Regions from separate parts of the Marinovum sp. 2_MG-2023 genome, predicted to be linked through region 2. Evidence: riboswitches for the same ligand, from Rfam matches in the RefSeq annotation. Region 2 holds a riboswitch; each other region holds the start of a gene.
What was found. A riboswitch is a leader RNA that binds a small molecule or an ion and turns the genes downstream of it on or off. The one in region 2 is predicted to bind cobalamin.

Region 1 (7,409 bases), on a different contig from region 2:
ATGCGTCATCTCGGCGAACGCTTACCCCGCGCGCCGCATAAGATAGATATCCATCACCCAGCCATGCCGGGCGCGCAGGTCTTCTCGGGTTTTGATGATCTGGGCCCCGACCGCATCCAGTTGACCGGCGACCAGCCTCTCTTGCGGCATTGCCACGCAGCCGCCCCACCAGATCGAAATCCCCTCCGGGTCGAGCGTCTCAAACGCGCCACCGCTGTCCAGCACAACAACCACGGTCTCGGCTTCGGGCGGCCACCCTTGCGCGCGCAGTTGACGCCCGGTGAGGATCGTGACCGACCCACCCACCGTATTAAGCGGGATCGCATGTGCGGCGCATAACGCCTGAATCGAGGTGATGCCGGGGATCACACGTGGCTCTAGCGGCATCCGCCGCCCCAGCCGTTCGGCAATCCGCAGGCTGCTGTCATACAACATCGGATCGCCCCAGATCAGCAAGGCAACCCGCCCGCCTGGATTTTCCCCCAGCACTGTGCGGATCTGCTGTTCCCAGGATGCGGCAATGGCGTCATGCCACTGCGACACCCCGGTGCGATACGACGGGTTGTCGACATCACGCTGCGGCAGGTCGAATTCCACCACCTGTGTCTGTGCGTTGTCCAAATGGCGCGCCAAAAGATCGCGCCGCAAACCGGCGAGGTCGGTCTTTTCAGGCCCTTTCAACGGGATCAGGATCAGGTCAGCGGCATTCATCGCCTGTACGGCCTGGGCCGTGACGTGATCCGGGTTACCGGTTCCAATGCCGATCAGATCAAGTTCGATCATCGCAGTGTTTCCAAAGCCCGTACTCCCGAAAAAGGGGGCCGAAGCCCCCTTGGTGTCGTCTCAATCACATCTGGTGCTCAAGCAAAAAGCCGCGCGGTCACCCAGGCAGAGCCTTTCAGCCCTTGCAGCCGTTTTGCAGCGGCCAGAACGGCCAGATCGACCAGCGGCTCCAGCAGGATCACCAGCATGTAAGCCGCGCCAAATGCCATCACCTGGCCAACTTCGGCAAAGCCCTGACCATAAACGGCCCAGAACGCCACCCAGGCCACAATACCACCTTGGTAAGCGGTCGAAAGCGCCAGCGCCTGGCTGTACTTCAGGTCAACATATGCGGTGCCCGGCGCGATCAGACGCCGCGCGAGATATTGCAAGCCGAACAGCGGCACCAGCAGCGTGGTCACGTTCATTCCGTATTGCGGCAGGTCGAACTGGGCAAACACAATGCCCTGAATCAACAGCCCCAGCGCCAGGCCGATCGCGGCCGGCGCGGCGCCCAACATCAGGAACAGGGTCGAGCCAAGGATCAGGTGCACTTCTGACACGCCAACCGGGTAATGCGGCAGGATCTGGAAAAACACCAACACTGCCGCCGTCGCCACAACCGTGCGCAACGCGAGCGAGCCCAGCCCCTGCTGGCGCACCGCGTCAAAGGCGGTCTTGAGCGTATAAAGCCCCGCGGTTGTCGCGGTTGCGTAGCTGAGGATGAGTTTGGCGCCCGTAACGACGCCGGGTTCGATGTGCATGTCTTTGATCTCCTTGCCGTCACACCCGACGGCGGGTTGAAATAATCCGATGGCCGGTTTCCTGGCTCGCGGGTCGAGGCAACGCTCTACCTTCCCAGAGGGCATCTCCCCCCAGTGGTCTTTCAGAACGCGCTCTCCGCATACAGTCGCGGGGGCGGCCGGGGCTTTGGGTGCCGCAACTTGGTCCACCCTTCCCCGTTCCCGATTGAGCCCTGCGCTTTGCGCATGTCTGGGCACCAAACAGGGGTTCAGATAGACGTGAGCCGGCCCGCCAAGTCAAGCCCCGCATGTCGCCAACGCCGCTTTCGTTTCGGCCAATGGGCCATAAAGGATCACCGCCGGCTGGTCGGGACGCGCCTGGGCAAGCTGCTTGGCCAGTGTCGCAACCGTGCTGCGATGCAGGCGTTGTTCGGGATGGCCGACGGCCTCGGCCAGCAGGGCCGGCGTTTCCGGCGGCAGACCGTGGGCAATCAGACCGGCCGCCAGTTTGGGAAAGGTGCGTTTCCCCATGTAAACCACTGTTGTGGCTTCGGAATCTGCCAGCGCGGGCCAATTCAGCGTCTCGGGCAATTCGCCCGTCACATCCGCCCCGGTCACAAATTGCACCCGCCGCGCGGTCAACCGCCGGGTCAATGGCAACCCCGCCGCTGCCGCCGCCGCACAGGCCGACGGCACGCCGGGAATGATTTCATAGGCAATTTCCGCGGCCTCCAGCGCAATCATCTCTTCTTCGAGACGCCCAAAAATTCCGCTATCCCCGGATTTCAACCGCACGACCCGCGCGCCGGTTCGGGCATGATCCACCAACAGACGGTTGACATGATCCTGCTTGACCGAGGGGCGGCGCGCCCGTTTGCCAACGGCAATCAGCTCGGCATTGGCCCCCGCATGGCTTAGGACCGGCCCCGAAGCCAGATCATCAAACAACACCACATCGGCGCGTTGCAACCGGTCCACCGCCTTGAGGGTCAGCAGGTCCGGGTCGCCCGCACCAGACGACACAAAGGAGACAAATGCGCTCATTGGCTGGCCTCGGCGATAAGATGAAAGAAGGTTCCGCTGACCTGACCACCGGCCGCAGCATGGCCCGAAGCCGCGCTTTTGCGTTGCGATCCGGTTTGCGCCACGACAAGGCCGTTGGCATCACGCACTTCGGCAAGCGGGGCATCCGGCTGGCTCAGGATACGGGCATAATGGAACTCATGCCCACGCAGGCGTGTGCCCACCTCGAACCCCGGCATTGGCGCAGAAAGCTCTGCCAGACGGTAGCCCAGGTTCATTTTGCGCTTGGCAAAACTGGTCTCAAGCCCCAGCAACCCCAGCATCTGGTGCCGCTGCCCCTGTGCATCGACCAGCCCGGCCCCCAGTGCCATATAGCCCCCGCATTCACCGTGGACGGCGCGGGTCTGGGCAAAACGGTGCAGACCGGACCGCAGCCGGTCATTGCCCGCCAGCCGCCCTGCGTGCAGTTCGGGATAGCCGCCCGGCAGCCAACAACAATCCGCGCTGTCATCCGGGACCTCATCCGCCAGCGGCGAAAACGGCAGGATCGTTGCGCCGGCGCTGCGCCAGCCCTCTATCAGATGCGGATAGACAAAGGAAAAGGCCGAATCCCGCGCCAGGGCAATACGTGCCCCGGGTGGGCGCGTTGGCGGCGGCGGCGCGCTGGCATGGCCCGCCCCGGACCGTGCCGCCGCAACAATCGCGTCCAGATCGCAATACTGCGACACGGCCTTGCCTGCCTCGCTCAGCAATCTTTCAAGATCTGCGGTTTCTTCGGCCTGCACCAGCCCAAGATGGCGCGAGGGCAGCTCGATCCCGACCTGACGCGGCAAAGCGCCCAGAACGGCAATCCCGGCCTGCGCAAACCCGGCCCGCACCAGCGTATCATGGCGCGGCGAGGCAACATTGTTCAACACCACCCCGGCGATGGGTACATCCGCGCGAAACCGTGCCAGGCCCTGCGCCACGGCGGCGGCGCTCTGGGCCTGTCCGGTCACATCAATTACCAGGATCACCGGCCAGCCCATCAGCGCGGCGATGTCGGCACTGGCCCCTGCGCCGGTTTCACCCGGCACCGCCACGCCGTCAAACAGCCCCATCGACCCTTCGGCCAGCGCAATATCGGCTGTCCGATCCGCCAGCGCATGCATGCGCTCTGCTGACATGGCCCAGCCATCCAGATTGAACGAGGCCCGCCCCGACGCCACGGTGTGAAAGGCCGGATCAATATAGTCGGGACCACATTTGAACGGCTGCACCGCCATGTCGCGCGCCCGCAGCGCCGCCATCAGCCCCAGCGTGAAGGTGGTTTTCCCCACGCCCGACGCCGCGCCGGAAATCACCAGACCGGGCGTCATGCGCCGGTCTCCGGAAAGCGGGGATCGGTGCCCACAGGACGGTAGCGGCGATCGTAATCCCCGGCATAAAGACGGCTCTCGGCAAAGTCCTCTGCCCCGATCGACCGGCCAACCAGGATCAGCGCCGTGCGCGCCATTTCGGCGCCGACGGCGGTTTCCAACGTGTCCAGGGTGGCATGCACCACCCGCTCATCCGGCCAGCTTGCGCGCCAGACCACCGCAACGGGACAGTCTGCGCCGTAATGCGGGCGCAATGTGGCGACCACCTTGTCCAGCACATGCACCGACAGATGGATCGCCAGCACAGCCCCGGTGCGGGCAAAGTTTTCCAGACTCTCTGCGGCGGGCATTGCGCTGGCGCGCCCCGATACCCGCGTCAACACCACCGATTGCACCACGCCCGGCAGGGTCAGCTCTGCGCCCAGCGTCGCCGCGGCGGCGGCAAAGCTGGGCACGCCGGGGGTGACGTCATAGGGGATGTCCAACCGGCGCAAGCGGCGCAATTGTTCGCCCATCGCCGACCAGACCGACAGATCCCCGGAATGCAGCCGCGCCACATCCTGACCCGCGCGATGCGCCTCGGCGATCAGATCTATGATCTCGTCCAGCGACAGCGGCGCGGTGTTGACGATCCGCGCGCCCGGCGGGCAATGCGCCAACAGCGCCTCGGGCACCAGCGACCCGGCATAAAGACAAACCGGGCTGGCCGCGATCAGATCGCGCCCCCGCAGGGTGATCAGATCCGCCGCCCCCGGTCCAGCCCCGATGAAATGCACCGTCATGTTGTCTCTCCTCGTGCGATTGCGACGCTGACGCCGCCAATAATCCTGCGTGTCTGACACAGCCGTGCGCCCGGTCCCGCCGCGATCAACGCCGCCGCTTCGGCCACGGACCCGGTGCCATAGGCGGCCAGCGCGGCCGATGATTGCGTGGGGGTTGCAACGCCGGCCACATCAACACCGATCACCGGCGCATCAGGCAGAAGGGCGGCCAGTGTCTGTGCCTTGGCCCTGGCTGTGGCGACACCATCGACCGGTCTGGCCTGATCTGCCGGTCCGGCCTGTGCCCCGACCTCGGCCAAAGCCGCAGCCAGGGCCGCAGTCAAAGCCGTTGTCAGGGCCTCGGCACTTACGGATTTGCGAAACCCAAGCCCGACGAACAAACCCGGCTCCGTCATCGCGTCACCGCCCATTGCACCAGCGGACGTGCATTGACCCAGCCACGCAACCGCCCCAAGGGCGCGGCCTGGGCAATGTCAATCCGGGTCAGCGTCCCGCCATGCTGTGCCTGCATTGCCAGCAACAGGGTTTCGGTTTCCAGCGTGACCGCATTGACGACAAGCCGGGCACCGGGCATCAAATAGCCCCAAAGCGCGGCAAACAGATCCGCCGAGCCGCCACCGCCGACAAAAATCGCATCCGGCGTCGGCAGATCGTGGCTCAGCACCTCTGGCGCGCGGCCCTGAAGCAGGGTGATCTGCCGCGACAAGGCAAAAGTCGCAATATTGGCACGGATATTGGCGCACCGTTCGGCGCGCGGCTCAATCGTGAGCGCATGACCACCCGCCAGCGCCCATTCAACCGACACCGACCCGGAACCACCGCCGATGTCCCACAGCATCTCGCCGGGTCGCGGGGCAAGCGCTGCAAGGGTCAGCGCACGTTGCGGTGATTTTGTAATCTGCCCGTCATGGTGAAACAGATGCTCGCCCCGGCCCGGCACACCGGATAGCCCGATCCCGCGCACAAGATCGGCCCCATCCAGCGCAACAGCCACCGGCGCGGCAATCCCGTCGAGCTGAAAGTCATCTGCGCGGGTCTGGCGGTGGCGCTCCTTTGGACCGCCAAGCCGTTCGAGCACATGCATCCGCACCGCGCCAAACCCCGCCGCTGTCAGCCATTGCGCCAATGCGTCTGGCGCCGCCTCATCCCGCAGGGTGGCCAGGATCTTTGCACTGCGATGCAGCACCGTAGATAGGGCGGTGAACTCTGCCGCATGCAGGGCCAGAGCACGGGTCTCTTCGACCCGCCAACCCAGGCGCGCACAGGCCAGCGACACCACACCCGCCACCGGATGGGCGCGCCATTCGTCGGGGGCCAGCCGCTGCGCAAGCATACTGCCGGCGCCAAACCAGAACGGATCCCCCGAGGCCAGCACCACCACAGGCTGTCCGCGCAATGCCAGCACCGGCGCCAGATCAAACGGCACCGGCCAGGGCCGACCGCGCGTGCCGGCCTGCACCAGATCAAGATGGCGCGGCCCGCCAAAGATCACCTGTGCCTGCGCAATTGCATCGCGGCTTGCATCCGACAGCCCGCACAGGCCATCTTCGCCCAGACCGATCACATTCAGCCAAGGATCAGACATGACCCGCCTCTTGCTGCTTGGCGGCACCAGCGAAGCCAGCCAGCTGGCCCGCCGTCTTGCCGACACGCCGATCCCGGCGACCTTCTCTTATGCCGGACGCACATTGGCCCCGGCGGCCCAGCCGCTGCCAACGCGCATCGGCGGATTTGGCGGCAGCGCCGGGCTGGCCGCCTATATCCGCGCCCAAAAGATCAGCCATGTGATCGACGCGACGCATCCCTTTGCCGCCCGGATCAGCCAGAACGCGATTGCCGCCTGTGCCGAGACCGGCACGCCTTTGCTGGGTTTTGAACGTGCGCCGTGGCAACCGGGTGCCGGGGATCGCTGGCGGCATGTCCAAAGCGTGCAGGACGCGCCAAGCGCCCTGCCGCCGCCACAGACACAGCCCCCCGCGCGGGTGTTCCTTGCCATCGGCAAGCAGCAGCTTGATCTGTTTGCCGCGCAGACGCATCACCACTACCTTGTGCGGTTGGTGGATCCACCCGCCGCGCCCCTGCCCTTGCGCCATGCCGAGGTTGTCATCGCCCGCGGCCCCTTTACCGAGGCCGACGACAGCGCCCTGTTGCGCCGTCATGCGATCAGCCACATCGTGGCAAAGAATTCCGGCGGCACCGGTGCCGAGGCCAAGTTGCTGGCGGCGCGGGTGTTGGGGATCGAGGTCATCATGATAGACCGCCCCGACCTGCCTGCGCGCGCCACCTGCGACACGACGGCGGGGGTCTTTGAGTGGTTGCGCGATCATGGGGTGACCCCGGACAATGTGGCCCCGCGCGGCGTATAGACCCAATCGCCGGTGCGGCGCGTGGCGCTGTTGCCGACAAGAACCACCGTGCGCATATCCGCCATATCCGGTGTCGCCTGATCGAGGGTGACAACCTGCACCGTCTCCTGTGCGGTCGACACCGCCCGCGCAAAGATGATCAGCCGATCCGGCCCGCATTCCTCGCGCAGGATGTCCAGCACCCGAGCAAATTGATGCGGGCGGGCCTTGGATCGCGGGTTGTAAAACGCCATCGCGAAATCACCCCGCGCCGCATGGCGCAGGCGATGTTCAACCAGCGCAAAAGGCTTGAGATTGTCGCTGAGGTTGATTGCACAGAAATCATGGCCCAGCGGTGCCCCGACCCGCGCCGCCGCCGCCAGCATTGCGGTGATG
Region 2 (7,409 bases):
TTCGCGGCGCAGGGGCAACAGACCTTCGATTGCGCGCAGCACATGCGGCGTGCCACAGACCCAATCGCTGTTGGTCAGACTGGCGCCCTTGGACGCGCGGCGCAGGGCATGCACCACCGGATGATCCATGATCGCCTCGGCCCGGCTGGCACCGGGATAGGGTTGCCCGGTGATGATGGCCTCTGGCGCGGTCAATGCCAGGATCTCCAACGGCATCGCGCCGCCGTTTTCATAACCTGCTTCGATGGCGATATTGTCAAACCCGGCGGCGGTCAGGATGTGATGCGCCAGCGAACCCCGCCCTGACGTGAAGCCGTTGGAATAATAAAGGGCGGCACGCGGGCGGCGTGTGACCTCGGCCTGAAAAGCCGCCAGTTGCCTGTCAAAATCGCGCAGCATTTCCTGGGCCTTTTCCGTTTGGCCGAGAGCCGCGCCCATCTGGATCAGATTGGTGCGCACATCCATCATGTTGTTGGCAATGTCGAATGTCACAACCGAAATCCCCAGGTTTTGCAGGATGTCCACCGTCGCACGGGCGGTGTAGCGGCCGGCAAGGACCAGATCTGGTTGCATCAGATAGATTTCTTCGGCCCGGCCATGGGTGATCGGGTATTGCATCGCGTCTTCGGCCATGGCCGAACTGCGGCTGTCCCGTGCCAGAAACGACACCGCGTGCAACTGGCCGGGGGCGGCCAGCAGCATCGCAAGTTGATCGGTGCACAGGTTGATCGACACAACCTTTTGCGGGGTGTCCCCCGCCGCCGCACCCACCGCTGCCGCCGCGCCAAACATCAGCGCGGCGGACAGGGTCAGTGCCTTACAAAGACGCACGGATTCCAAAATAGGCCGCGCGGTCCGATGTGCCATAGCCCGGTGCGGTTTGGTATTCCTCGTCAAAGACGTTTTCGATCCTCAGGTAGATTTCGGCGTTGTCCATCACCTTGTATGTCAGGGTCGAATTCAACGCGCCATAGGGGTCAAGCCCCTCTGCGCGATCCCCGGCCCAAAGACCGGTGACGGCCAGGCTGGTCTGGCTGCCGAAATCTGCGGTCACAGTGGCAGCGGCCTGATGGCCGGGAACTGCGGCGGACCAGCTCGAGCTGTCCAGATCGGCATCGGCAAAGCTGTCGGTCCATGTGTAAGAGCCGTCAAGCCGCACGCCCTGCCACAGCTCTGTGCCGCCAGCCAATTCGATGCCCTGCCGGGTCGAGGTGCCAGAGGCCTGCACATAGGTGCCAGCGGTAAAGGAATAGTCGATGATGTCCTCGGCCTCGATATGAAAGGCCGTGGCACGGATATAGCCCCGGTCGCCAAAGCGTTTCTCGACACCAAGGTCGAAACTCTTGGATGTTTCGGGATCAAGATCCGAATTGCCGGCAAAGCCATCATAAAGCTCATACCCCGACGGGGCGCGGAACCCGGTTGCGGCATTGGCCCGGAAGATCAGATCCTCTGTCGGGCGATAGACCGCCGACAGCCGCCCGGTGGTGAAGCCGCCAAATTCGGAATGTTCGTCATAACGCAGCGCCGCCGACAGGTTCCATTCCGTGCTGGGCGCGGCTGTCACCTCGGCAAAGAGACCGGTGACCGACGTGTCATGGCTTTGCCCATCGGTATAAAGCCCAAAGATCGAGTGATCGAGCGTCAGGGAGGTGTCGAATTCCTCGACCGTGTGATCGGCGCCGAACACCAAACGGGTGGTGTCGGTCAGATCAACGCCGCCCTGATAGCGGTATTCCATCCGCGTGCCGGTATAGTCGAATTGATCATCAGACACGCCGCCAAAGCTGGCAGCGGAGCCGGTCAGGGTGCGATCAATACGGAAATAAGAGGCCGAGACCGTGTGATCAAAGCCACCGGTGACGAAATCCAGTGCGATGCGCAGGCCGTCCTGTTGTTTCTCGGTGACCTCATCCGAACTGCCATCCAATGGCACACCGCCGGAGGTTTCATCGTAATCATAGGTCGATTCTTCGCTGAACGCCGACAGATGCAGGACCGTGTCGGGACTGCCCAGATCATAGCTGCCGGCAAAGCTCAGGCGCTTGGCGTTGAAACCGTCGGCCTCGTCGTTGCCATCGTTTTCGTCGGCGGCGGAAAATCCGTCGCTGTTGGCATAGGACAGGGTCAGCGCGCTTTCGTGGCCTTCGCCCTTGTTGGCAAAGGTGACCGACGACCGCAGGCTTTCATAGGCGCCATATTCCGCCGTCATCTGAACGCTCAGCCCGTCGCGGGTGGCGCGTTTGGTGGTGATATTGATCACCCCGCCCAGGGCTTCGGATCCATAAAGCGCCGATTGCGAACCGCGCAGGATTTCAATCCGCGAGATGTCAGAGGTCATCAAGCCGCCAAAATCATAAGCCACCTGTGGGCCGGACGGGTCAGAGACGTCGATGCCATCGACGCGCACCGCGATATTGTTCTGGTTCACGCCGCGAATGAACACACCGGCGGTGGTGCCCAATGGGCCGGTGGTGCGCAGGGTGACGCCGGGTTGGCGGGCCAGGAAATCAATGGCTCTGGTCTCGCCGGTGGCCTCCAGCTCTTCTTCTGTGATGACATCCACGGCAACGCCGGTTTCGTCTTCGGCCACGGCCTCGTATCCGGCGGACAGGATCAGGACGCCCAGATCATAGGGATCGTCCTGTGCAAAGGCCGGTGCGGACAACAATGCGGGCAGGGCCGCGGTTGTCAGAAGTTGTGTTCGGGTCATGTCTGTCCCTCCGATTGGCCCTGTGAGTGCAAAGGGCCGATTGATAATCAAACCGGAGGTCACCCCCCGTCTCAGTGAAATCACCGCAACGGGGTTGCCGTTATCCATCGCACGCCCCGCGCCCGGATAGGGTGATCGCCTGGCAGGTCTCCTGACTTCGCGGGTCGTCACATCCCCGGGCCTTCCCGCAGCCCAAAAGGGGGCCACAGTGGCAATTTCCGGGTTTGCTCGCCGCTCACAGTTGCGGGGGCAGTCGCGGGTTTGCACCGCGTTCCCTTTTCACGGACCTCTTGCGAGGCCCGAACCAAAGCGTGCTTTCGTCTAGTCACGCAAATGCATTGTGACAAGCGGCCATTTTGACCCATCCGGCGTCAAATCCGCGCGTTGTGGCCCCGGGTCTACAGGATCGAAGGCTTTTGAATGGGCCAGCAGGGGCAAACGGGGGCAATGCCGGGCACGACAACGGGAATGGATGGGAAATACGGGAATTCGTGGGACGATCTTGGGGAATGCGGTGTTCGACCGCCAATTGCCCCTCAAGACGAATCAAATTTGACCACTCTCGCGTGATTCTGCGGGCTGAAACCGGGCCGTGTCGCTATTTTGGGCGTCTGGTTAGAATTTTTTTGGGAAATCATGGGCCGTTGGGCGCGTTCCAGTACCTTACCACATATAGTGTTGGGCCGGGATCTCTTTCGCTAGAACTTCCGCGTTGGACCGCGATTTCGCCGCTATATTTAGTTTTCCACAGCCCCTGTGAACAAACTGTAGGGGCGATTTCCCATAAAGAGCAGTTGATTTCCATGAATTCCCATGGCATCCCTAGTATCACGATGAGGGACGGAACAAGGGGCAACAAAGACCCCGCACCGAATACTCAAAAACAATAAAAATGGTTTCATACAGGCACCGTCTTTCATCGTGAACAGAATCCGGCGCGCGGGCGAGCAGACATCCCCCCAGGTGGCGCGCGCAGCTGGACTTCCCGCCAAGCGGGACATGGGCGGCGGGTTGATCAGTGGCAGCAGATCAACCCGCCGTTTTCCATTTCAAATTGGGGAAAATACGGGGCGCGAGGCAAAGGACGGCAAGGACAGTGAGCCGCAGGTTCAGAGGCGAAAGCCATCACAAGGTGGATGCAAAGGGCAGGGTGTCAATCCCGGCCGGCTTTCGCCGTGTGATCGAGGCCGCTGATCCCAACTGGAAAGTCGGAGAAAACCCGGAGCTTGTGATTGTCTACGGCAACAAGAAGCTCAACTGCCTTGAATGTTACACCATGGAAGCCATCGAAGAGGTCGACAAGAAAATCGACGCTCTGCCGCGTGCATCCATGGAACGGAAAATGTTGCAGCATATGTTCCACGGGCAATCCTTCCCCACCAATGTGGACGAGACCGGCCGACTGGTCCTGCCTGCGAAGCTGCGCAACAGAATCAATCTTGAGAAAGAGGCCTTCTTCATTGCGGCTGGCGATACGTTCCAGATCTGGAACCCCGAGACCTATGAAAATGAAGAGCTGGCCAAGACCGAAGCATGGCTGGAAGAACTGCCGGAAGACTTCGATCCCATGTCGTTCCTTGATGGACCGGTCGGAGGCGTTTGAAGAATGGCCGCAGCCCCACATAAACCCGACGCCGCGCCGCATGTCCCCGTCCTTATCCGCCCATTGATCAAGGCGGTGTCGCCGGTCACTGGCACCTGGATCGACGGCACATTCGGGGCCGGCGGCTATACCCGCGCATTGTTAGAGGCCGGGGCGGATGAGGTGGTCGCAATTGACCGCGATCCGCTGGCCTTCGAAATGGCGGCAGATTGGCTCGGGGACTATGGCGCGCGTGTGCGCCCGGAAAAAACCGTGTTCTCGGCAATGGACGAAGTCGCCGATCAGGTGGACGGCGTGGTGCTTGATCTGGGTGTGTCCTCGATGCAGCTGGACCGCGCCGAACGCGGCTTTTCCTTCATGCGGGACGGGCCGTTGGACATGCGGATGAGCCAACAGGGCGTCAGCGCCGCCGATCTGGTCAACAATCTGAGCGAAGAAGAATTGGCCGCAATCCTGTTCACCTATGGGGAAGAGCGTGCCTCGCGGCGCATTGCCAAGAATATTGCACGGGTGCGGGCGGACACCCCGTTTGAAACCACGTTGCAATTGGCCGGGGTGATCGAACGGTCCCTGCCACGGTCGAAACCCGGCCAAAGCCACCCCGCAACCCGCAGCTTTCAGGCGCTGCGCATCGCGGTCAACGACGAATACAAGGAATTGTTTCAGGGGCTTATGGCCGCCGAACGGGTGTTGAAACCCGGTGGTCTTCTGGCGGTTGTGACCTTTCATTCGATCGAGGACCGCATGGTCAAACGGTTCTTTACCGCCCGTGCCGGCCATTCCGGCAATACCAATCGCTATGCGCCGCAAACCGCCGTGGTGCCCGCCCAATTCGATATTCTCACACGCAAGGCCGTCGGCCCGGATGATCAGGAGCTGGAGGAAAACCCAAGGTCGCGGTCATCGCGGCTTCGGGTGGCGCGGCGCACGGATATGCCTGCCGGGGCGGTCGATCCCAGCGCAATTGCCATGCCGCAGCTGAAGGGGAAAAGGTAATGCGGTCGTTCTTGTATATCCTGACATCTTTGGCGGTGATCGGTTTGGCGTTCTGGGCCTATCACGAAAACTACCGAACCCAGGAAGCAATTGAAAAATCGGCACAATTGCAGCGTGACATTGGCACGGCGCGGTCGCGGCTTTCGGTGTTGCGGGCGGAATGGGCCTATTTGAACCGGCCGGACCGGCTGCGCGACCTGGCAGAGCTGAACTTTGACCGTCTTGGGCTTTTGCCGCTGCGCCCCCATCATTTTGCCAATATCGACCAGGTGACTTTCCCGATGCCGGACTTTGATAATATGGAGCCGATCACCAATCCGGTGGCTGTGTCATCACAAGGTGAGGAGCAAGAGCCATGATCCGCACGCCGCTGCGCCCGCTGGCCCGTATTCTGGAGGCCCGCCAAAAAGGTGAAAATCCCGACGCCATCGAACGGGAAAACATCCGATTGCGGCACGAGGATATGCGCGACCGTTTGCGGGTGCGCGCCGAACAGCGCCTGCTGTTGATGGGGATCATGTATTTCTGCGCCTTTTTGGTGATTGGCGCGCGGATGGGGCTGCTTGCGGCGTCTGAACCGGCGGAACCACGCGGTGCCAGCAATGGGGCCAGCATCGTGGCGCAACGGGCGGATATCGTGGATCGCAAGGGGCGGCTTCTGGCCACCAACATGGAGACCCATTCGCTTTATGCCCATCCGCAACAGATGGTTGATCCGGTGCGGGCGGCGGCGGAACTGGGCAAGATCTTTCCTGATCTGGATGTCCAGGATCTGACCAAGCGGTTCACCTCGGATCGTAAATTCATGTGGATTCGCAAGAAGCTCAGCCCGGAACAGAAGCAGGCGGTGCATGATATCGGCGAGCCGGGGCTGTTGTTCGGCCCGCGCGAGATGCGGCTTTATCCCAATGGCGCGTTGGCGTCGCATGTGCTGGGCGGTTATGGATTTGGCCGCGAAGGCGTGCATTCGGCCGAGGTCATCGGCACCGCCGGTATCGAGAAGTTCCATGACGACCTTCTGCGCGATCCCGCGCGTGAGGGCGCGCCGCTGGAATTGTCGCTTGATCTGACGCTACAGGCGGCGGCGGAAAAGGTGCTTTATGGCGGCATGAAGATCATGAATGCCAAAGGTGCGGCGACGATCCTGATGGATGTGCACAGCGGCGAGGTTCTGGCGCTGGCCAGTCTGCCGGACTTTGATCCCAACGACCGACCTTTGCCTGCGCTTGGCGACGATCCCTCGATCAGCCCGCTGTTCAACCGCGCGGTGCAGGGGGTGTATGAGCTTGGCTCGACCTTCAAGATCTTTGCCGCCGCCCAGGCAATGGACATCGGCCTGGTCAATCCGTCGACCCCGGTCGATATTCGCGGCCCGCTGAAGTGGGGCAAACACCGCATTCGTGATTTCCACAACTACGGCAAGGAATTGTCGGTCACCAAGGTCATTGTGAAATCATCGAACATCGGGACCGCCCGTCTGGCCCAGATGATCGGTGTGCCGCGGCAAAAGGAGTTCCTGCAAAAGCTTGGCTTCTTTGACGTCAAGGATATCGAACTGCAAGAGGCCAAGGCCGCGCGCCCGTTGCTGCCGCCGCATTGGTCAGAATTGTCGACCATGACGATTTCCTACGGTCACGGGCTGTCGGCCTCGCCGCTGCATCTGGCCTCGGCCTATGCGACGGTGGCCAATGGCGGCTACAAGATCACCCCAACCCTGCTGCGCCAAAACGGGGCGAATTATGGGGAACGGGTGATGTCGGCCAGCGCCTCGGCGGCGTCGCGGGCGATGTTGCGTCTGGTGGTCAGCCACCCGGATGGCACCGCCAGCTTTGGCGATGTCAAAGGCTATGCCGTGGGCGGCAAGACCGGCACCGCCGACAAGCCAAAGCCCAAGGGCGGCTATTACGATGACAAGGTGATTGCGACCTTTGCCTCGATCTTTCCGATCGACAAGCCGAAATATGTGTTGATCGTCACCCTGGACGAACCGGAAATTCATGCGGCGGGCCAATTGCGTCGTACCGCTGGCTGGACGGCGGTTCCGGTGGCCGCCGAAATGATTGAACGGCTTGCGCCGCTGCTTGGATTGCGGCCAAC
Region 3 (7,409 bases), on a different contig from region 2:
GCTGGGCGGCGGCGCGGATCGACGATCTGGTGAATCTGATCCCGGCGCGTCTGTGTGGCGGATTGTTTGCACTGGCTGCGGGGCGTTTTGGTCTGCGGGCGCTGCGGGTGATGGTGGCGGATGCGCGGGCCCATCGGTCGCCCAATGCCGGCTGGCCCGAGGCGGCCATGGCCGGCGCGCTGGATGTCCGCCTGTCCGGGCCGCGAATCTATGGCGATCATATCGCCCGGGAACCCTGGCTGAATGCCGATGCCCGCGATCCAGAAGGGGACGACCTGCGCCGGGGGCTTGCGCTTTATCGGCGGGCCATGGGATTGGGGGCGCTTGGGCTGGCGTGTTCTGCGCTGATAATCTGGAGTTTCTGATGCGCGATCACGGCGGCAATATCGATTTTGCACAGGCACATTGGGGCCGCAGCGATTGGATTGATCTGTCCACCGGCATCAACCGCCAGCCTTGGCCGGTGCCCGCGCTGCCCGCATCGGTCTGGACCGATCTGCCCACCCAAGCGGCGAAGTCGGCCCTGTTGGCGGAGGCCGCCCGCGCCTTTGCCAGCGATGCCCCCTGTGTTGCCCTGTCGGGCGCGCAACAGGCGATCCAATTGGTGCCGCAGCTCGCGGCGCCGGGCGCGGCGCGGGGGCGGGCGCGCATCCTTGGCCCGACGTATAATGAACATGGCGCGGCACTGGCGGCCAATGGGTGGCTGGTGCAGGAGGTCTCTGCACTGGCGGATCTGGCCGGGGCGGATCTGGCGGTTGTGGTCAATCCCAACAACCCCGACGGGCGCCATCACGACCGCCAGACGCTTTGTGATCTGGCCCGCGATGTCGGCCGGCTCGTCGTTGACGAAAGCTTTGCCGATCCGGTGCCAGAGCTGTCCCTGGCGGCGCAGGCCGGATCGCTTGCCCACGGCGGTCAGTTGATTGTGCTGCGCTCCTTCGGCAAGTTCTGGGGGCTTGCGGGGCTGCGGCTTGGCTTTGCCTTTGGGGATCGCGCCACCGTGGCACGGTTGTCCGAATTGGCTGGTCCCTGGCCGGTTTCGGGGGCGGCGCTGGAAATCGGACGCGCGGCCCTGGGCGATCACGACTGGCATCGTGCCACGGTGGCGCGACTGGCACAGGAAACCGGTCGGCTTGATACCCTGGCGGCGGGCGCGGGTTGGACCCTGCTGGGCGGGACGCATCTGTTTCGCACTTACGTCACCCCAGACGCCGAGACCGCCCGCGACCACCTCGCCCGCGCCGGAATCTGGAGCCGGATCTTTCCCTATGCGCCGCAATGGATTCGCCTTGGCCTGCCGGGAACGCCGATTGAATGGGCGCGCCTGGAACAGGCTTTGACCCTGTAAGGCCCGAACAGGGCCCTGACCCGTTCAGCGCGCCAGTTCCAACAGCCCCGCAACATCCAAATGGGCCTCCAGATGATCGGCCAGCGCATCCAACGCGGCCTCAACCCGCCCCTGATGACTGTCACCCGAGGTGGCGATGCCAATGGCACCAAGGTAGGCCGCACGAAACGCATCCGCGACAAACAGCCCGTGCAAATAGGTGCCGGTCACCCGACCGCAGGGTGAAATCGCGCCTTCGGGCGCACCGTTGATATGGGCAAATGGCCGGGCGCGATCCGGACCGTCCGAACGTCCGATATGAATCTCATACCCCTCGACCGCAAGGCCCGAGGCCGCATGACGCGCCGTGACCTGCGACAATTGCTTGTTGGGCTGCATCTCGGTTTCGATATCCAACAGACCCAAGCCTTCGGTCGCGCCGGGGGCCCCTTCGATCCCTTCGGGATCGCGGATGGCATGCCCCAGCATTTGATAACCGCCACAAATCCCCAACACATGCCCGCCACGCCGGTAATGGGCCATCAGATCAATATCCCACCCCTGAGCGCGCAGAAATGTCAGATCGGCACGGGTCGATTTCGTGCCAGGCAGGATCACCAGATGGGCGTCGCCCGGAATTGCACTGCCCGGCGGGACCATCACCAGATCAATACCAGCCTCACCGGCAAGCGGATCAAGATCATCAAAATTGGCGATCCGGGACAGCATAAGACAGGCGATTTTCACCCCGCCCTGCTTTGGCGCACGGGCCAGATCCAAAGCATCTTCGGCAGGCAGCACATGCGCCTGCGAAAACCAGGGCAGCACGCCATACCCGCGCCACCCGGTGCGCGCCGCGATCAGACGATAGCCATCATCGAACAGGGTCGGATCGCCGCGAAATTTGTTGATCAGAAATCCCGCGATCATCGCGGCGTCGCCGGGGTCCAAAATCGCCTGGGTGCCGACAAGCTGTGCAATCACCCCGCCGCGATCTATATCGCCAGCCAAAACGACAGGCACCCCCGCGGCACAGGCAAAGCCCATGTTGGCGATGTCATTGGCACGCAAATTCACCTCGGCGGGCGAGCCTGCGCCTTCCACGATCACCAGATCATGGCGCACCTTCAACCGGGCAAAACTCTCCAGCACCGCCCCCATCAACTGTGGCTTCAACGCGCTGTAATCGCGGGCCCGTGCCGTGGTCAGATGCCGCCCCTGAACCACCACCTGCGCGCCCGTGTCACTTTCGGGCTTGAGCAGAACCGGGTTCATATCCGTCAGGGGTTCAATCCCGCAGGCCAGGGCCTGCAAGGCCTGCGCACGCCCTATTTCGCCGCCATCCGCGGTTACGGCGGCGTTGTTGGACATGTTTTGCGGCTTGAACGGAGCGACCGAAAATCCGCGCCGCAGGGCCGCACGACACAATCCCGCGACCAGCATGGATTTGCCGACGTTTGACCCCGTGCCCTGCAGCATCAGCGCGCCCATCAGATCCCGCCGCGACATTTGGAGAGGCCGGGATTGCCTCCGGCGGGGATATTTTTTTCCAAGAAGAAAGCCAAAGTGTGGCACCGCGCCTCGGGCCGGACAACCGGGGGAGACGCGGTGCTTTCTCCTTGGGCGGTCATCGGGATCCCTCCCTGTACCGCAGAGACATTTGAGCATTTCATCCTTAAGAAACCCTTACTTTCTTCTTGGTGAAAATATCCCGGGGGAGGCGCAGGGCGCCGGGGGCAGAGCCCCCATATTTCGCCTAGAATTCCACGCCGGCCTGCGCTTTGATCCCGGATCGAAACGGGTGTTTGACGAGGGTCATTTCAGTCACCAGATCGGCCGCCTCGATCAGGGGTTCCGCCGCGTTGCGGCCGGTCAGTACAACATGGGTCATTTCCGGTTTCTCTGTGCGCAGGAACGTCAGGACCTCGTCGATCGACAGATAGTCATAGCGCAGCGCGATGTTGATTTCGTCCAGCAGCACCATGCGGATTTCCGGGTCACGGATCAGTTCCTTGGCCTTTTCCCAACCGGCCTGTGCGGCGGCGATGTCGCGGGCGCGGTCCTGGGTTTCCCAGGTGAAGCCTTCGCCCATTGCGTAAAACTGGCAGAGATCGCCAAAATGCCCGGTGATCAGGCTGCGCTCGCCGGTGTCCCATGCGCCCTTGATGAATTGGACAACAGCGCAGGGCATGCCATGCGCGATACAACGCAGAATCATGCCAAACCCGGACGAAGACTTGCCCTTTCCCGGTCCGGTGTGGACAATTATCAGCCCTTTCTCACCTTCTTTCTTTGCCATGATCTTGTCGCGCGCGGCCTTTTTCTTGGCCATTTTGGCGCTGTGGCGGGCAAGAGTTTCGGGGCTGTCGGTCTGGTCGGGCATGACGGTCTGTCCTCGTGCTTGACAAAAGGGATGCGCTCGCGCACTCAGGGCGCACGTTGGTTCCTGTCCTTATGGCAGGCGAAGAGGGAATGCGACAGGGTTTGCGATTTGAAAGATCGCCCGTCCAAGCGCAGCCGCCCCCGCGACCGTGACCGGAGAGGTCATCCAAGCCACTGGCCCACACAGGCCGGGAAGGTGGATGACCATGGGGGCTCCCCCCGATATCCGCAAGCCGGGAGACCTGCCAGCGTTGATGTTTACGGGCAGACGGGGTGTTTCTGCGACCGGATGGGTGACTCTGGTCGTGTGTCTTGTGCGCTCGGTTTTATCCTCTGGACTTTCCCCTGATGCCCTACAGAGGGAAAGTTGCGATGACGGCCATTCTAAGTGTCTGTGTGACCTGCCGAGAGGCAGGGTCCGACCCCGAGGACGGCATCCGCCCGGGCGCGCATTTGCGCGACAGGCTTGAGGCGCTTGAATGCCCCGAAGGGGTAGAGATCCGCGCAGTGGAATGCCTGTCCGCCTGCAAGAACGGCTGTGCTGTCGCGCTCTCGGCGCCGGGCAAGTGGAGCTATGTCTATAGCCATATGAGCCCCGAAAACGCCGCCGACATTCTGGAAGGATCCGCCGCCTATGCGGCCACGGCCGACGGTTTGGTGCCCTGGCGTGAGCGCCCGGTGATCTTTCGCAAACAAAGTCTCGCACGTATTCCGCCGCTTTTGGCACAGCCCGATCCACAGGAGTAGATCATGTCCGATCTGACCAAGATTCCCGTCACAGTCATCACCGGTTTTCTCGGCGCGGGGAAAACCACGTTGATCCGCCACCTGATGGCCAATGCGGGCGGGCGCAAGCTGGCCGTTCTGGTCAATGAATTTGGCACCGTTGGCGTCGATGGCGACATCTTGCGCCAATGTGCTGATGAAAATTGCCCCGACGAAAACATCGTTGAGCTGGCCAATGGCTGTATCTGCTGCACCGTCGCGGATGAATTTATTCCCACAATCGAGGCGCTGATGGCGCGGCCGCAGAAGCCGGATCATATCCTGATCGAGACCTCTGGGCTGGCGTTGCCCAAACCTTTGCTCAAGGCGTTTGACTGGCCTGCGATCCGGTCACAGATCACGGTCGACGGCGTGATTGCCCTGGCCGATGCCGAAGCTGTGGCAAGCGGGCGTTTCGCACCGGATGTGGCGGCGGTGGATGCGCAGCGGCAAGCTGACGACAGTCTGGATCACGAAACGCCATTGTCAGAAGTGTTCGAGGATCAGATCAATTGCGCCGATCTTGTGTTGTTGTCCAAGGCGGATCTGGCCGGAGAGGCCGGTATGGCCGCGGCCCGCGCCGTGATCGAGGCCGAGGCGCCACGCAAGTTGCCGATGCTGGCGCTGACCGAAGGGGTGATTGATCCCGACGTCGTGCTGGGTCTGGGTGCCGCCGCCGAGGATGATCTGGCGGCCCGGCCCAGCCACCATGATGGCACCGATGACCACGAGCACGAGGATTTCGACACCGTGGTGATCGAGCTGGGCGAGATCGAAGATCCAGAGCACCTCGTCGCGGCAATCGCACGTCTGGCGCAGGAGCAGAAGATTTTGCGCGTCAAGGGCCATGTGGCGGTGGCGGGCAAGCCGATGCGGCTGTTGGTGCAGGCTGTCGGCGCGCGGGTCCGTCATCAATTCGACCGCCCCTGGGGCAGCGATCCGCGCCGCTCGGCGCTGGTGGTGATCGCCGAGCATGACGATCTTGACCCGGATGCGATCCGCACGGCCCTGGGCCAGGCTCTGCCTGCCTGATGCATATCGTCTTTCGCGAAAGCCACGGTCTGGAAGAGACCGAGACGCCCATGGATCTGGGGCAAACCCCCGCCGATCTGGTGGCGCTGTCCTTTTCGGACAGTGATCTTGGGGCTTTCGCGGCGGGCTGGCATCGCGCCAATGGGGGCTTGCCCAGTTTGCGGCTGGCCAATCTGGTGGCGCTGCGCCATCCGGTTTCGGTGGACACCTATGTCGAGTCCACGCTGGCCGGGGCCAAGGGTATTCTGGTGCGTCTGATCGGCGGCGAGGCCTATTGGCCCTATGGCTTGGCCTCGCTTCAGGATCTGGCGCGGCGCAAGGGGATTGCGCTGGCGGTTTTGCCCGCCGATGGCCGCGACGATCCACGTCTTGATGCGCTGTCGACCCTGCCGGTATCGTCCCTGCGGCGGCTCAAGACGCTTTGCGATGCGGGGGGCGCAGTGGCGGCGCAGGCGGCGCTGGCGCAAATGGCGTTGGCCTCCGGGTTTTATGCCGGGCCGGTGTCCGGCGACAAACGCCTGCCGGCTCAGGGGTTTTATCATCCCGATCTTGGCCCGCTCGACACGTTGGAGCCCCGAGGCAAGGACAAACGACCGCTGGCGCTGGTCAGTTTCTATCGGTCATACTTGAGTGCGGCGGATATGGCGCCGGTCGATGGTTTGATCGCGGGTTTGGACCAGCGCGGGTTTCAGGCCTATGGGGTTTTCGCGACCTCGCTAAAGGCGGCGGGTATGGCGGATTGGCTGCATGCGGCGCTGGGGTCACGCCAGCCGGATCTGGTGGTGAATGCCACCGCATTTTCGATGCAGGGGGCCGATGGCGCAACGCCCTTTGATCGTTATGGCTGTCCGGTGTTTCAGGTTGCACTCTCGACCGCGCAACGCAAGGACTGGGCAGAGTCGGAACGCGGGCTGTCGCCGTCTGATCTGGCGATGCATGTTGTCCTGCCCGAGGTTGACGGGCGGCTGCATGCGGGCGTCGTGTCGTTCAAGGCCCCCGGCGCGCGGGACCCGGATCTGCAATATTCGCGCTTTGCCCATCGTGCCGATCCCGCGCGGATTTCGGCCGCGCTGGATCGGATCTGCGCCTGGCATCGGCTGGGCCAAACCCCGGTGGCGCAGCGCAAACTGGCACTGGTGTTGTCGACCTATCCGGGGCGCGATTGGCAGATGGCGCATGCGGTGGGTCTGGATGCGCTGGCCTCAAGCGACGGGGTGCTGACCGCGCTGGCGGATCAGGGGCATTCCGTGACCCCCGGCGCTGCGGCGCGCGATCTGGACACGGCGCAGATCAGCTGGCCGCTGGCCGCCTATCGTGCCGCGCTGGACGCTTTGCCGAGCGCATTGCGGGATGACCTGACCGCGGTCTGGCGCGCGCCCGAAGACGACCCCGCCTGTGTCGCGGGGGCCTTTCGCTTTGCGGCGATTGACCGGGGGGGTGTCCTGTTGGCGCTGCAACCCGAACGCGGGGCGCAGGACAATCGCGAAGAGATCTATCACGATCTCGCCCGCACGCCGCGCCATGGCTATGTCGCTTTTTACCTCTGGCTGCGCGCCATGGGGATCGACGCGCTGATCCATATGGGCGCGCATGGCACGTTGGAATGGCTGCCGGGGAAATCGGTGGCGCTGTCGGCAACCTGTTGGCCAGAGGCGCTGATCGGGGCCTTGCCGGTTGTCTATCCGTTTATCGTGAATGACCCCGGCGAGGCCGCACAGGCCAAGCGGCGCATTGGCGCGGTGACATTGGGCCATATGCCGCCGCCGATGCGTGCCGCGCAGCTGCCGGTCGGGATGGCCCGGCTTGAACGCCTGCTGGATGAATATTCCACCGCCGACGGGCTGGATCCGGCGCGGCGCACGCGGCTGATCGGGGCCATCCGTGACGAGGCGGATGCCAGCGG

Region 1: another riboswitch for cobalamin. It lies ahead of Q4577_RS18835 (energy-coupling factor ABC transporter permease); the one in region 2 lies ahead of Q4577_RS15155 (TonB-dependent siderophore receptor).
Region 3: another riboswitch for cobalamin. It lies ahead of Q4577_RS18770 (DUF1636 domain-containing protein); the one in region 2 lies ahead of Q4577_RS15155 (TonB-dependent siderophore receptor).

What each region holds. Positions count from the first base shown of each region.
Region 1 covers NZ_JAUOSD010000020.1:55,484-62,892, reverse strand. The annotation lists gene cobF (precorrin-6A synthase (deacetylating)) at 22-783, opposite strand; gene Q4577_RS18835 (energy-coupling factor ABC transporter permease) at 861-1,526, opposite strand; cobalamin riboswitch at 1,560-1,782, opposite strand; gene cobA (uroporphyrinogen-III C-methyltransferase) at 1,803-2,549, opposite strand; gene Q4577_RS18825 (cobyrinate a,c-diamide synthase) at 2,546-3,886, opposite strand; gene cobM (precorrin-4 C(11)-methyltransferase) at 3,883-4,668, opposite strand; gene Q4577_RS18815 (cobalamin biosynthesis protein) at 4,665-5,063, opposite strand; gene cbiE (precorrin-6y C5,15-methyltransferase (decarboxylating) subunit CbiE) at 5,060-6,253, opposite strand; gene Q4577_RS18805 (cobalt-precorrin-6A reductase) at 6,252-7,034, shown strand; gene cobJ (precorrin-3B C(17)-methyltransferase) at 6,992-7,409, opposite strand, start outside.
Region 2 covers NZ_JAUOSD010000013.1:77,472-84,880, forward strand. The annotation lists gene Q4577_RS15150 (ABC transporter substrate-binding protein) at 1-831, opposite strand, end outside; gene Q4577_RS15155 (TonB-dependent siderophore receptor) at 818-2,713, opposite strand; cobalamin riboswitch at 2,837-3,037, opposite strand; gene mraZ (division/cell wall cluster transcriptional repressor MraZ) at 3,810-4,316, shown strand; gene rsmH (16S rRNA (cytosine(1402)-N(4))-methyltransferase RsmH) at 4,320-5,312, shown strand; gene Q4577_RS15170 (cell division protein FtsL) at 5,312-5,671, shown strand; gene Q4577_RS15175 (penicillin-binding protein 2) at 5,668-7,409, shown strand, end outside.
Region 3 covers NZ_JAUOSD010000020.1:43,849-51,257, forward strand. The annotation lists gene cbiB (adenosylcobinamide-phosphate synthase CbiB) at 1-365, shown strand, start outside; gene cobD (threonine-phosphate decarboxylase CobD) at 365-1,348, shown strand; gene Q4577_RS18760 (cobyric acid synthase) at 1,373-2,818, opposite strand; gene cobO (cob(I)yrinic acid a,c-diamide adenosyltransferase) at 3,084-3,710, opposite strand; cobalamin riboswitch at 3,751-3,974, shown strand; gene Q4577_RS18770 (DUF1636 domain-containing protein) at 4,082-4,456, shown strand; gene cobW (cobalamin biosynthesis protein CobW) at 4,460-5,506, shown strand; gene cobN (cobaltochelatase subunit CobN) at 5,506-7,409, shown strand, end outside.